3 regions of the Bradyrhizobium sp. AC87j1 genome follow, and region 1 is predicted to be linked to each of the others. Evidence: riboswitches for the same ligand, from Rfam matches in the RefSeq annotation. Region 1 holds a riboswitch; each other region holds the start of a gene.
What was found. Region 1 has a riboswitch for cobalamin ahead of CV770_RS16275 (DUF1636 family protein). Riboswitches for the same ligand answer to the same signal wherever they lie in the genome.
Positions count from the first base shown of each region.

Region 2: linked by a shared signal. The riboswitch ahead of CV770_RS00040 (energy-coupling factor ABC transporter permease) and the one ahead of CV770_RS16275 (DUF1636 family protein) in region 1 are both predicted to bind cobalamin.
Region 3: linked by a shared signal. The riboswitch ahead of CV770_RS36125 (ribonucleoside-diphosphate reductase subunit alpha) and the one ahead of CV770_RS16275 (DUF1636 family protein) in region 1 are both predicted to bind cobalamin.

Region 1 covers NZ_PTFE01000027.1:4,787-9,644, reverse strand. Annotated here, with positions in the region: gene CV770_RS16285 (cobyric acid synthase) at 1-869, opposite strand, end outside; gene cobO (cob(I)yrinic acid a,c-diamide adenosyltransferase) at 875-1,510, opposite strand; cobalamin riboswitch at 1,551-1,770, shown strand; gene CV770_RS16275 (DUF1636 family protein) at 1,866-2,240, shown strand; gene cobW (cobalamin biosynthesis protein CobW) at 2,237-3,271, shown strand; gene cobN (cobaltochelatase subunit CobN) at 3,271-4,858, shown strand, end outside.
Region 2 covers NZ_PTFE01000001.1:2,342-7,199, reverse strand. Annotated here, with positions in the region: gene cobT (nicotinate-nucleotide--dimethylbenzimidazole phosphoribosyltransferase) at 1-222, opposite strand, end outside; gene cobF (precorrin-6A synthase (deacetylating)) at 233-982, opposite strand; gene CV770_RS00040 (energy-coupling factor ABC transporter permease) at 1,028-1,705, opposite strand; cobalamin riboswitch at 1,743-1,961, opposite strand; gene cobA (uroporphyrinogen-III C-methyltransferase) at 2,007-2,738, opposite strand; gene CV770_RS00030 (cobyrinic acid a,c-diamide synthase CobB) at 2,735-4,045, opposite strand; gene cobM (precorrin-4 C(11)-methyltransferase) at 4,045-4,827, opposite strand; gene CV770_RS00020 (cobalamin biosynthesis protein) at 4,824-4,858, opposite strand, start outside.
Region 3 covers NZ_PTFE01000122.1:2,600-7,457, forward strand. Annotated here, with positions in the region: gene CV770_RS36125 (ribonucleoside-diphosphate reductase subunit alpha) at 1-1,696, opposite strand, end outside; cobalamin riboswitch at 1,801-2,014, opposite strand; partial or broken gene CV770_RS36130 (IS6 family transposase) at 2,091-2,275, opposite strand; gene CV770_RS41880 (hypothetical protein) at 3,069-3,293, shown strand; gene CV770_RS41885 (hypothetical protein) at 3,672-3,884, shown strand; gene CV770_RS36135 (hypothetical protein) at 4,168-4,695, shown strand.

The sequences.
Region 1 (4,858 bases):
ACATCGCCGGGGATGGCTTCGCCGGGGCGTACCATCACGAGATCGACGCTCGCTTCGAGCTTGAGCGGATCGAGATCGTCGAAATTAGCGATCCGCGACAGCGCCAGGCACGCGATCTTGCATTGGCCGGGCTTTCGCGCGTCGCTCAGGCCGAGCGCATCCTCGGCCGGCAGCTCGCCGGCGCGGGCGAACCAGGGCAGCACGCCAAGGCCGCGCCATGCGGTCTTTTGCTCGATCAGCTTGTAGCCATCGTCGAACAGCGTGGGGTCGCCGCGGAACTTGTTGATGACAAAGCCTCGGATCATCGCGGCATCGTCGGGGTCGATCACCGTCTTGATGCCGACCAGCTGGGCGATGACGCCGCCGCGGTCGATGTCGCCGACCAGCACGACCGGCACGTCGGCCTTGCGCGCAAAACCCATATTGGCGATGTCGGCCTTACGCAAATTCACCTCGGCCGGACTGCCCGCGCCTTCGACCAGAACGAGATCGGCGCGCGCCTTCAGCCGCTCAAAGCTCTCCAGCACTGCGCCCATCAGTGAGGGCTTCATGGCCGCGTAGTCGCGCGCACGCGCGGTCGCGATGCGCTTTCCGTGGACTATCACCTGCGCGCCGACATCGGTCTCGGGCTTGAGCAGCACGGGGTTCATGTCGGTGTGCGGCTCGACGCCGGCGGCGAGGGCCTGCAACGCCTGGGCACGGCCGATCTCGCCTCCGTCGATGGTGACGGCGGCATTGTTCGACATGTTCTGCGGCTTGAACGGGAGCACGCGCAGGCCGCGCCGCGTGAAGGCACGCGCGAGACCGGCGACGATGAGCGACTTGCCCACGTCCGAGCCGGCCCCCTGGATCATCAGCGCGCGTGCCATCGAACTCAGAACTCGACGCCGGCCTGTGCCTTGATGCCGGAGCGGAAGGGATGTTTCACCAGCGTCATCTCGGTGACGAGATCGGCGATCTCGATCAACTCGTCCTTGGCGTTGCGGCCGGTGAGCACGACATGCGTCATCGGTGGCTTCGAGGTGGTCAGAAACTCGACGACCTCGGCGATGTCGAGATAGTCGTAGCGCAGCGCGATGTTGATCTCGTCGAGCACGACCATGCGCAGGCTCTCATCGAGAATCAGCTCCTTGGCCTTCTCCCAGCCGGCGCGCGCGGCGGCGATGTCGCGGGCGCGGTCCTGCGTCTCCCAGGTAAAACCTTCGCCCATGGCGTGGAACTGGCAGAGGTCGCCGAAATGGCCGGTGAGCAGGCGTCGCTCGCCGGTATCCCAGGCGCCCTTGATGAACTGCACGACCGCACAGGGGAAGCCATGGGCGACGCAGCGGACGATCATGCCGAAGGCCGAGGAGGACTTGCCCTTGCCGGCGCCGGTGTGGACGATGATGAGGCCCTTTTCGCCGCTCTTGGTCGCCATGATCTTGTCGCGGGCGGCCTTCTTCTTCGCCATTTTCGTGGCGTGGCGAGCGTCGGTTTCCTCGGCCGTTTTTGTATCCGGTTCAGGCGTCATCGGTCCCGGTCCTTCGGCTTGACAAGTGGCGGCCACCGGCAAATGGTGGCCCAGCGTTGGTTCCTGTCCTATGACAGGCGAAGAGGGAATGCGATAGGGTCCGAATCGGCAAGATTTGGGTCCAAAATGCAGCCGCCCCCGCGACCGTGACCGGAGAGATGTCCGAAGCCACTGATTCCCGCGGGAATCGGGAAGGCGGGGATCGAAGGGGAAAACCCTGCTCCGCAAGCCGGGAGACCTGCCTGCGCGGACGAGTTTTGGACCGGCGGACGGGGTGTTCCGCGACGGGGAAAACGGGCCTTCTGAAGAATGGTCCGTGTGCCTCATCGCCTCCCGCTGTTATCTGGAAGAGGCGATGACCGTCACACTTCACGTCTGCATCACCTGCCGTGCCGGCGAGACGCCTGGCGAGGGCGAGGCGACGCCCGGCAAGCGCCTGCATGGTGCGATCCTCGACGCCGGCGTGCCCGAAGGCGTCAATGTGGTTCCCGTCGAATGCCTGTCGGCCTGCAATCAGGGTTGCTCGGTCGCGCTCAGCGCGCCCGGCCGGTGGTCTTACGTCTATGGCCGCCTGTCGGATGCGAATGCGCAGGATGTGGTCGCAGGCGCCGCGGCCTATGCGGCCGCGCCTGACGGCCTCGTGCCCTGGCGCAGCCGGCCGGAAATATTCCGCAAGCAGTCGCTTGCCCGCATTCCCCCCATTGCCGTCGTGCCGGAGGCCGCCGAATGAATTCGCTCGCAAAAGTCCCCGTGACGGTGGTCACCGGTTTTCTCGGCTCTGGCAAGACGACGCTGATCCAGCATCTGCTCAGCAATGCCGGCGGCAAGAAGCTCGCCGTGCTCGTCAACGAGTTCGGCAGTGAGGGCGTCGACGGCGAGATATTGAAATCCTGCGCCGACGCCAATTGCCCGGAGGAAAACATCGTCGAGCTCGCCAACGGCTGCATCTGCTGCACGGTTGCCGACGATTTCATTCCGACCATGGAAAAACTGCTGGCGCGGCCGGTGCGGCCCGATCACATCCTGATCGAGACCTCGGGCCTGGCGCTGCCGAAGCCGCTGCTGAAGGCATTCGACTGGCCGGAGATCCGTTCGCGCATCACCGTCGACGGCGTGATCGCGCTGGCGGATGCCGAGGCTGTCGCCGCTGGCCGCTTTGCACCGGATCCGATTGCAGTCGAAGCGCAGCGCGCCGCGGACGAGAATTTGGACCATGAGACGCCGCTGTCGGAAGTGTTCGAGGATCAGATCGCCTGCGCCGACATCGTGCTGCTGACCAAGGCCGACCTCGCTGGGGCGGCGGGACTTGAAGCGGCCAAGGCTGCCATCACCGCCGAGATGCCGCGCCGCGTGCCGATGCTCCCCGTGACCGACGGTGCGATCGATGCGCGCGTCATCCTCGGTCTTGGCGCTGCCGCCGAGAACGATCTCGCCGCGCGTCCCTCGCATCATGACGGCGAGGAAGAGCACGAGCACGATGATTTCGCCTCCGTCGTGATCGACCTTCCTGAAGTCGCCGACGTCGATGCGCTGGTCGCATCCGTCCAGAAGCTGGCGCGCGAGCAGAACGTGCTGCGCGCAAAAGGCTATATCGCGGTTGCGGGCAAGCCGATGCGCCTCTTGCTGCAGGCGGTCGGCCAGCGCGTGCGCCATCAGTTCGACAAGCCCTGGGGCGCAGGTCACAGGCGGTCGAAGCTCGTCGTGATCGGCGAGCACGGCGATATCGACGAGGCCGCCATCAAGGCAGGACTAGGTATCTGATGCACGTCGTCTTCCGCGAGAGCCGCGGTCTGGAGGAGACCGCGACGCCAAGGGATATCGGCCAGGACCCGGCCGATCTCGTGGTGCTCTCGTATTCGGATTCAGATCTCGCGGCGTTCGCAGCCGGCTGGCGGCGTGGTCGCGAGAGCCTGCCGACGCTGCGGCTCGCGAATCTCGCGGAATTGCGTCACCCGCTTTCGGTCGACACCTATATCGAGCGCACGCTGTCGCAGGCGCGTGGCATTCTGGTGCGGTTGATCGGCGGTGAGTCCTATTGGTCCTATGGACTTGCGGCGCTCCAGCAGCTCGCGAAGGACCGTGGCATTGTGGTCGCCGTGCTGCCGGCCGATGGCCGTGACGACACGCGGCTCGATGCATACTCGACCTTGCCTGTCTCGACGCTGCGCCGGCTCAAGGTGCTCTGCGACGCCGGCGGTCCGGTCGCGGCGCAGGCCGCGATTGCACAGCTCGCGCTAGCCTCGGGACTCTATGCCGGGCCAGTCATCGGCGAGACGGCCGTGCCCGAGATGGGGTTCTACGATCCCGCCCGCGGCGTCATTGCGGCGCCGGCGCAAGGCGAGGGCAGGCCGCGCGCTCTGGTAACGTTCTATCGTTCCTATCTCACCGCCGCGGACCCGGGCCCGGTCGATGCCTTGATCGCAGCGCTGCGCGAGCGCGGCTTTGATGCCTGCGGCGTGTTCGTCACCTCGCTGAAGGCTGCGGGCGTAGCGGATTGGTTGCGGGCGCAGCTCGCGCAAAATCCTCCGGCGGCGATCATCAACGCGACGGCGTTCTCAGCCCTGGGCGATGACGGCACGACGCCGTTCGATGCCGCATCGTGCCCGGTGTTCCAGGTCGCGCTCTCCACCGCCCGGCGCGAGGACTGGACGGAGTCGCTGCGCGGCCTTTCGCCCGGCGATCTTGCGATGCACGTGGTGCTGCCCGAGGTCGATGGCCGTCTGTTCGCGGGCGTGGTGAGCTTCAAGTCGGCAGCCGGGCGCGATCTCGATCTGCAGTTCTCACACCTGGCGCATGGCGCCGATGAGGAGCGCGTGACAGCCGTCGCCGCGCGCGTCGCGGCCTGGCGGAGCCTTGCGGTGAAGCCGGTTGCCGAGAAGCGGCTGGCAATTGTGCTCTCGAACTATCCGGGACGACCGCACCAGATCGCGCACGCGGTCGGGCTCGATGCGCTGGCCTCGGTCGAGGCGTTGCTGTCCGATCTCGCTGAGGCCGGCTTCGATGTTGTTCCGGTCCATGCGCTCGGCGAGGCGCTGCTCAAGCAGAAACTCACCTGGAGCATCGCCGATTATCGCGCGGCGCTTTCGCGCCTGCCGCAAGTCTTGCAGGATGATCTCGCGCAAGCCTGGGGCGCGCCGGAGGATGATCCGAGCTGCCAGGACGGCGCGTTTCACTTCGCAGCCGTCGCTTCCGGCAAGTCGATCATCGCGGTTCAGCCGGAACGCGGCGATGCAACCACGCGCGATACCGATTATCACGATCTCGCCCGCACGCCGCGCCACGGTTATGTCGCGTTCTATCTCTGGCTCCGAGAGCAGGGCATCGATGCCGTCGTGCACATGGGCGCGC
Region 2 (4,858 bases), on a different contig from region 1:
GCCCTGCGCGACAATGCCGTGGTCGCCGGCGAAGATGATGATCGGCACCCGCGCGGTACGCGGCTGTTCGGTCGCCTGCAGGCCCGCAAGCTCGATCGCGAGCTGCTCCAGCCGGCCGAGTGCGCCGGTCGGCTTTGTCAATTGCGCCTGCCGCGCGATTGCCGCCTCGCGATGGACGGCGGAGACGTCGGGGCAGTTTCGGGTGACCCATTCGGGGAGCATACTGCCTCGCTTACGGCCTGCGCTTCAGAATGTAGCTGTCCATGATCCAGCCGTGCCGCTCGCGCGCTTCCTGCCGCGCCGCGACGATGCGCGGGCCAACCTCGGCGAGCACGCCGGACATGACGATCTGGTCGGGCATGCCGAGATAGGCGCCCCACCAGATCTGCAAGCCTTCCGGATCAAGCGATTGAAACGCCGTGCCGCCATCGAGCATCACCACCACGGTGTCGACACCTTGCGGCCAGCCGCCTTCACGCAAACGCCGCCCGGTCGTGACCAGAAAGGGCTCGCCGATGTCGTTGAGCGGCAGCGCATGGGCCGCGCACAGCGCCTGGATCGAGGTGATGCCGGGCACGACTTTGATCGTCGGCAACGGATTGAGCCGCCGCGCAATCCGCAACGAGGAATCATAGAGCGAGGGATCGCCCCAGATCAGCAGCGCAACCTTGCCCTCACCTTCGAGATGGTTTGAGACCGTCTGCGACCAGGCCGCGGCAACCGCATCGTGCCAATCGTCTACGCCTTTGCGGTAGTCAGCTTCAGCGACGTCGCGCACGGGAAGGTCGAACTCAGCGATGGCTGTCTTGTCGCTGGTGAGCACATCCGCGCAGATCGTCCGCCTGAGATCGGCGAGATCGGACTTCGCCGTTCCCTTGCGCGGGATCAGGACGAGATCAGCGGCGTTGATCGCTCGAACAGCGGCGCGCGTGAGCTGGTCGGGATCACCGCAACCGATGCCTATCAAAGAGAGCGTGAGCATCGCGAACGCGACGGGCGGCCCTGCGGCCGCCCGCTCGCTTGTCTCTCAGGCCGCGTTGTGCAGGCGCGGGGTGACGAGGCCGGGCGCGGTGACGCCGCGCAGCGACTTCGCCAGCGCCAGCACCGCGAGATCGGCGAGCGGCTCGATCACGATGACCAGCGCATAGGACGCGGCGAACGTCGCGATGTTGGCGAGATTGGTCATGGCAAAACCGGAGCCATAGACCGCCCAGAACGCCACCCAGGCGATCACGCCGGCCTGGTAGGTCGTCGAGAGCGCCAGCGCCTGCCGATACTTCAAATCGACATAGGCGGTGTTGCGCGAAATGATCCGTGTGGCGATCGCCTGGATCGCGAACAGCGGCACCAGCAGCGTCGTGACGTTCATGCCATATTGCGGGATGTCGACCGGCTCGAAGAAGACGCCCTGGAGCAGCAGGCCGAATGCGAGGCCGAAGGCCGCGGGCGCCGCACCGAACAGCAGGAACAGTGTCGAGCCGAGAATGAAGTGCACCTCGGAGACGCCGACCGGGAAGTGCGGCAGGATCTCGAAGAAGGTGAAGACAAGGACTGTGGTGGCGAGCGTCCGCGCCGCGAACGACGTGATGCCCTGCTCACGCACGGTCTCCACCGCGAGCTTCAGCGCAACGCCGCCTGCGGCGATGCCGGTTGCGTAACTCAACACGAGCTTGGCGCCCGTCACGACCCCGGGTTCGATATGCATGGCTCAATTCCTTCCTGCCGTCACACCCGACGGCCTTGGCCTCAAAACGTGCAGGGCCGGTCTCCTGGCTCGCGGTTCCCCGGGATTTCCGGCCTTCCCGGACCTTGCGGCCCAGTGGCTGATCGGAGTCCCTCACCGCTTACAGTCGCGGGGGCGGCTGGGGTTTTGGGCGCCGCAACTGGGTCCGCCCACCCCCATTCCCGATTATGCTCCGGCGCTTTGCGCCGCGTCGAGCACCATGCCTCTCTTGTGTGCCCCTTTCGCTGAGCCTGCGTCAAGGGGCGAGCGGCGGCCAAGGCCGTCATGACGGATAATCCCCCGCCAGCGCCCCAAACAGGATCACGGCGGCCGTCGAGGCGGCGCCGCCGCGCGCAAGCTGCTCGGCAAGCTCGGCGATGGTGGTGCGGACCAGCCGTTCGTCGGGGCGTCCGAGGGATTCGGCGAACAGCGCGGGGGTATCCGCAGCGAGCCCGTGCGCGATCAACTTTGCGACAAGCGCCGGGAAGGTGCGCCGGCCCATATAGACCACGGTCGTCGCTTCAGGGTCGGCCAGCGCCGCCCAGTTCAGGTTGGGCGGCAGCTCGCCGGTGACATCAGCCCCGGTGACGAACTGCACCCGGCGCGAGGTATGGCGCCGGGTCAGGGGAATGCCGGCTTGCGCCGCGGCAACACAGGCCGATGTCACGCCGGGAACGATCTCGTAGCCGATGCCGGCCTCACGCAGCGTCTCCAACTCCTCCTCGAGCCGGCCGAAAATGCCGGCATCGCCCGACTTGAGCCGAACCACGCGCGCGCCGGTTGCGGCATAGTCGACTAGCAAGCGGTTGACGTGGTGCTGCTTGGTCGAGGGACGCCCTGCCCGTTTCCCCACCGCGACGAGATTGGCGCCGGGCCGGGCGAGATCGAGGATCGCGCCGGAGGCAAGATCGTCATAGAGCACGACGTCGGCTTCGCGCAGCCGCGCGGCGCCCTTGAGCGTGAGAAGCTCGGGGTCGCCGGGTCCGGCGGAGATGAAGGAGACGAATCCGCTCACCGGTCCTCCGCGATCAGATGAAAGAACGTGCCGGTGGCGTGGCCGCGCTGCGAGCCGGTCTCGGCGATGACTGCGCCAGTCGCATCATGCACTACGGCCAGCGGCATGTCCGGCTGGGCAAGAATGGTCGAATAGTGGAATTCGTGGCCGCGCAGGCGCGCGCCGGAGCGATGTCCCGGCATCGGCGCGGCGAGTTCGGCCAGACGATAACCGAGATGCATGCGACGCTTGGCAAAGCTCGTCTCGAGGCCAAGCAGGCCTGTCATCTCGTGGCGGACACCGTCCGCGTCGGTCAGAGCGGTTCCCAGCACCATATAGCCTCCGCATTCGCCGTGCACCGGCCGCGTTTCGGCGAACGCGCGCAGGCCGCTGCGAAAACGCGCATTGGCCGCGATCTTGCCGGCATGGAGCTCGGGGTAGCCGCCGGGCAGCCAGCACACGTCGGCGCTCGCGTCGGGCGCCTCATCGGAGAGCGGCGAGAATGTCGAGATCTCCGCGCCCGCCCCGCGCCAGGCTTCCAGCATATGCGGATAGACGAAGGAGAACGCCTCGTCGCGGGCCAGCGCAATGCGCTGCCCCGGCGGTGTCACGTTCAGCCCATTCGCGGCAGGTTGCGGCGACCAGCTGGCAGCCGATCCCAGCACCGCATCGAGATCGACATGCTCGGCAACGAAGCGAGCGGCCTCGTCGATCAGCTTGCCGATCTCGCCCTGCTCTTCGGCCTGCACCAGGCCGAGATGTCGCTTCGGCAGGTTGATCTCGGCGTGACGCGGCAGCGCGCCGAACACGGCAATGCCGACGCCGTTGAGCGCACGCCGCACGAGATCTTCATGGCGCGGGCTGGCGACGCGGTTGAGCACGACGCCGGCAAGCCGCACACCGGGGCGATAATCGCGAAGGCCTGCGGCGATCGCCGCCGCGGTCTGCGCCTGGCCGGAGGGATCGATCACCAGAACCACTGGCCAGCCCAGCAACTCCGCAATGTCGGCGGTGGCACCGGTGCCGGAGACACCGCGCGCGGCGACGCCGTCGAACAGGCCCATCGAGCCCTCGGCGAGCACGATATCGGCGTTCGCGCCGCGGCTGACGAGATGCGAGATCGCCCCGCGGTCCATCGCCCAGCTATCGACGTTGACGGAAGCGCGTCCCGTAGCGGCGGCGTGGAAGGCGGGATCGATGTAATCGGGACCGCTCTTGAAGCACTGCACGTTCAATCCGCGATTGCGCCAGGCGCGCGCGAGCGCCAGCGTCACCGTGGTCTTGCCGACGCCGGAAGCCGGTGCGGAGATGACGAGCCCTGCCGCCATCACGAGGCCTCCGGAAAGCGTGGCTCGGCACCGACAGGCCGATAGCGGCGATCATAGTCGGCAGCATAGAGGCGGCTCTCGTCGAAATCCGCAGCGCCAAGCGTTCTGCCGACCAGAATGATCGCGGTGCGCTCCATCTCGGTGCCGACGGCAGCATCGAGCGTAGCAAGCGTGGCGCGGACGATGCGCTGGTCCGGCCAGCTCGCGCGCCAGACGATGGCGACCGGGCAATCCGCGCCATAATACGGCGCGAGCTCGGCGACGACCTTGTCGAGCAGATGGATCGACAGATGGATCGCCAGCACCGCACCGGTCGCGGCGAAGGCTGCCAACTTCTCGCCCTCAGGCATCGCGCTGGCACGGCCCGGCGTGCGCGTCAGCACCACCGTCTGAGCAAGCCCCGGCAGCGTGAGCTCGGCTTCCAGCGCTGCCGCAGCGGCGGAGAAGGACGGCACACCAGGTGTCACGGTAAACGGAATGCCAAGCGCGCGCAGGCGGCGGAGCTGCTCGCCCATCGCCGACCAGATCGAGAGATCGCCCGAATGCAGGCGAGCGACGTCCTTGCCCGCCGCATGCGCGGCGGCGATCTCGGCAATGATCTCATCGAGCGACAGCGGCGCGGTATTGACGATGCGCGCGCCGGGCGGACAATGGGCCAGCACGCCCTCGGGGACCAGCGAGCCGGCATAGAGGCAGACCGCACAGGCCGCGATCAGGTCGCGCCCCCGCAACGTCAGCAGATCGGCCGCGCCCGGTCCTGCGCCAATGAAATGCACCGTCATGCGCCGTCTCCTTCCGCAATCGCCGCGGTCG
Region 3 (4,858 bases), on a different contig from region 1:
CGGCAAGCTCGACGATCCAGCGCTGGTCGATCTCGAAAGCGGTGCGAAAGATCGCTTTCTCGTGCTCCGACAAGATGTCGAGACGGGCCACCGATCCTTCGTGTGCTATAATCGACTGCCACATCGCCGAAGTGTCGGCGCCCTTCGCCGCAAGCACTTTGGCGAGATGCGGATTACGCACCGAGATGGCGCCGGACAATGTCTTATGGGTGTAGATGTTGGCCGGGATTGGCTCGACGCAGGCGCTGGTGCCGCCGCAGATGATGCTGATCGAGGCGGTCGGCGCGATTGCGATCTTATGGCTGAAGCGCGCCATCACGCCGCGTTCCAGGGCATCCGGGCACGGACCACGCTCGCGCGCGAGCGTCACGGATGCCGCGTCGGCGTCGCGACGGATTTTTCGGAACATGTTCAGATTGAACGACTTGGCCATGACACTTTCCATTGGAATGCCCTTGGCCTGCAGGAAGGAGTGGAAGCCCATGACGCCGAGGCCGACGGAGCGCTCACGCAGGGCAGCGTAGCGGGCACGCTTCATGCCGTCCGGCGCCACCGTGATGAAGTGGTTGAGCACGTTGTCGAGGAAGCGCATGACATCCTCGATGAAGGTGGGCTCCTCACTCCACTGGTCCCAGGTCTCGAGGTTGAGCGACGACAGACAGCAGACCGCGGTGCGCTCCTCGTCGCGATGATCGATGCCGGTCGGCAGGGTAATTTCGCTGCACAGGTTGGAGGTCGAGACCTTGAGGCCCAGCTCGCGCTGATGCTTGGGGAGCGCGCGGTTTACGGTGTCGATGAACAAGAGATAAGGCTCGCCAGTCTGGAGCCGGTTCTCAAGGATGCGTTGCCACAGCTGGCGGGCATCGATCTGGCGGACGACCTCGTTAGTCTTCGGACTCCGCAGAGCGAACGCGGTGCCGGCGCCCACGGCACCCATGAACTCATCGGTGACGTTGACGCCGTGATGCAGGTTGAGGCTCTTTCGGTTGAAGTCGCCGGACGCCTTGCGAATCTCGAGGAACTCCTCGATCTCGGGATGGTGGATATCGAGATAGACCGCCGCCGAGCCGCGCCGCAACGAGCCCTGGCTGATCGCCAGCGTCAGGCCGTCCATGACGTGGATGAACGGGATGATGCCTGAAGTGACGCCGCCCTTCACCTTCTCGCCGATCGAGCGAACATTGCCCCAGTAGGTGCCGATGCCGCCGCCGTTGGAAGCAAGCCAGACGTTCTCGTTCCAGGTACCGACGATGCCTTCGAGCGAGTCCGCCACCGAGTTGAGGAAGCAGGAGATCGGCAGGCCGCGCGTGGTCCCGCCGTTGGAGAGCACCGGTGTGGCCGGCATGAACCATAGCCGGGACATCGCATCATAGAGACGTTGGGCATGCGCAACATCGTCCGCGAAAGCGCAAGACACCCGCCCGAACATGTCCTGGTAAGTTTCGCCGGCGAGCAGATAACGGTCGGTCAGCGTCAGCTTGCCGAACGACGTCAACAAGTCGTCGCGCGACGGATCGAGCGTGAGGTCGGGCGGCTTTGGCGATGGCGCGAGGGGCCACGGCAGCGGAGCCGGCGATGGCGAAAGGGGCACCAGACACGGCTCAGGCGCGGCAGGCTTCGCCTGCGCTAGGCGCGGCCGCACACCCGGTGGCGCGACGAGATGACCATGCTGATCGAAATCGTAAGACGGCGACATCGGCAACCCCGCGATGTTAGGCGCTGGGGCCGCGCGGACGACTTGCGAGGAGAGCTGGCAAATGTGCCCGGCTGCAAGCGACCCACCGGGGCACCCCGCCCGAGGACTTTCGTTCAGTCGCGGCAGGTCTCCTGGCTCGCGGGTCGCTGGGGCTGTCGGCCTTCCCAGCGCTGTCGCGCCAGTGACCATGATGACAACCGCTCGCCGCTTACAGTTGCGGGGGCAGCCTCGGAATAGCCGTTGCCGGCGCACCGGGTTCCCTCTTAGCTTCCATCCTACGAGATGCGGGAATGGAAGACCGTGACGGGCTACATATAGGCGCCGCTCGCAGAGATTCGTCAAGCGGCACCGTCAAGTTAACGAATTGGAGCAGCCCCGAGGTCAAGGTTCGGCGAGCGCTTGTCGTGGAGATCTCGCGCCAAGTCGCAAAGGCTCGCTCGCGCGAAACACGACGGAAGTCGGCAGTGACGGCTCCGAGAGAGAGGATGTGGAAAAGGTTCGCGACCTGATCATGAACTGACAGAAAAATTGAGCCTGACGGGACGATTTGAAACGCTTCATGATCCGATCGCGTCGCCTCTTACCCTTGCGGCGTTCGTGGTCTGGACTATCCCTTCACTCGGCGATGTCCGCTGTAAGTGCTTCCCGTCGAGTCTCCACCCCTCGCCCTGGCAGGGGCTTGGCTCGGGGAATCACTTTCCAACTGAATGTGCCTTATGTGAGGCTACGCGACCGTGGGGCTCGCAGGCGGCGTGGTCGCGCGCTTTGTTCACGATTCCAAAAGCTGCTTGGTTTGCCTCCATGAACATTGGAAGGACGAGAAACATATATCCAAACCGCGTCTCGATAATACCGGAATCGTCACGCCGTTAGGGTGCAATGCGCCTACATTCACCGGAGGAGGCTTTGATCTGCAAGAAGTCTCGCTTGAAGTCGTCCGCAGTGCGGTCGGATTGCTCTCAGAAGGGAAGTACGACCCCGGCACCTGGCAAGTGTCTATCCTGACACTGCAAGGCCAAAACAGAGCACGTGTGCTGCCACGCTGGGAGCGTTTGATTGCCCCCCACATCCACGCTGTTTGGGCCGGGGAATGAACGTCTTGCTTTCTTCGCACGTGATGCGGGCAATGTGCAAACTTGCTTGCGAATTTGTCCCCCTTGAGAATGGCGGAGTTCTTCTCGGCTGGGCGCGCGGGGAAAGACCGGGTGGTAGTCGACCTTCGCGGTCCCGGCCCGCACGCCCTTCACGGGCGACACTGTTTCGTGCCTGATCACGCTTGGCAGGTCGCAGAGATTCGGCGGGCTTTTCAGGATAGCGCGGGTGACGTTGATTACCTCGGCGATTGGCACTCGCATCCGGTGGCGCCGCGGCAATGAGCGATCTGGACTCGGCTACGCTGCGGCGCATTGCTCGCCGCGTGAAGGAGCCGCTCATGCTGATCGTGGCAGGCAGCGAGATCAATCAAGGCTGGTCGGCGCGTTGTTGGAAAGGGCGCATTGATGGGCGATTTCTGAGGCGCCGCTTGGAGGCACAACCACAGGAGCTAAAATTGTTCGATCCGCCACACGATTGGGCAACCGTCCGTCACGCTGTATGAGCCGACGCTTACTTGGCGTGTAAGTCGCTCGGATGAATTGGACCAGTTCGGAACATCAAGGGCGAGCCCAACGCCTACCAGCCGAAGGAGTTGATGCCCTGAAGCGCGGTCGCTAGGGCAGAGTGTAATTTTCGAGGTATCAAGGCCGAACATGGGTGATGTGCGGATTGACACGTCGCAGTGGAAGCGCGGGTACGGGAAGAAGCCAAGTGGACGCCGATATTGGCGCTTCCGGATCGTCTCTCCCCGTACTATGGTCAAAGAATATGAGTTCAGGACGGATTTCGCACTGACCTTTCCGGCCGCGTGCAGGGTCGCAATGGAAAAGGCGCGGCAACCCGGTTCGGCTCAAATATAGTGCTGCTACCCTGAGGGAACATGACCGCAAGACGTGCCGACGCGAGGTCTTTGTCGGCCATCGCATCAGTGCGGACGGCGGCAAAGCGGGCATCGAAGAAGGCGAACTTCACGCCAGCTTTGAAGATTCGTTACTCGCACCTGACGCGCGAAGTGGATCTCGAAGAGTACCAATCGCGCGTTGGCCGCTCACGCACGATGTGCGTTGATCATGTCGTTTCTCGCCGCGACTAAAACTGCTCGCCGTCAATTGCGCGGTGGCACGGTCGGTTCGTCGGGAACGACGCTAAAGACTGGTTAAAGATGGCTCACGCTTTCTTGCGCCCACGTGTGGCGCAAGTCGCTGAGAGGGACACCATGGGCACCCGTCTGTGAAGCGGCGCTCGACCGTTCGTAGCTGGCGGCGCGGCCGAAATGTTTCTACTATGACCACAACGCCGGGCGGCCAGGATCAGTGGTCGGGCACCGAAAGAAACAGGCATTCAAGGCGGCAGCAATTTCTCAGGCGACTCAAGCGGTGAGCGAGGACAATGCAACAGATGGCGCCTCGACTAAAAGCCCGACCGCCGATTTTTTGGAGGGGCTGTATGGCGAGCCATTGCGCGCCGAGACGATGCGGACGGGGCGCCATCTGATCATTGCTTCGGCGATTTGCGCGGTCGTCGTGACATTCGATGTACAGCTCAAAGGCACGGGCCTGGTCCCGTTGGACTTCGGCAATCGGTCCGAAGTTTTTGCCATGCTTATGGCGCTGGCTGTCATCTTGCTGCTCCTTAGCTTCGTGTTGCGGACCTGGACCGACCTGCTTCGCGAACGCGAGACAGCGAAATTGGTCACGCAGTATATCGAAGATGAGCGACTCCATGCCGCTCGGAAGTCCGCAGAGGGCGCGGACGCCGAAGAGTTAAGAAGTCAGCGCGAAGCGCTCGAGGGATCGGAATACTACGACCAAGAGGACTCGAATTGGGACGCATACCACAAAGTTAAGGATGCCGCCGACGCGGCCCTGCAGAAAGCAGAAGGCCGTTTGGGAAAGCGGCGGTAGCCACTCGGCTTGCGACGCGCATGGATGATCCTGGAAGCCGGCCTGCCTATCGTCTTTGCGGTGTTTGCGATCTACAAGTCATGGACATCCGTCAACGCTCTCTTCAAAGCACTGTTCTTGTCGTAACGGCGGTTCAAGCAGCCGCAAGATTTTCTCGGAGGAA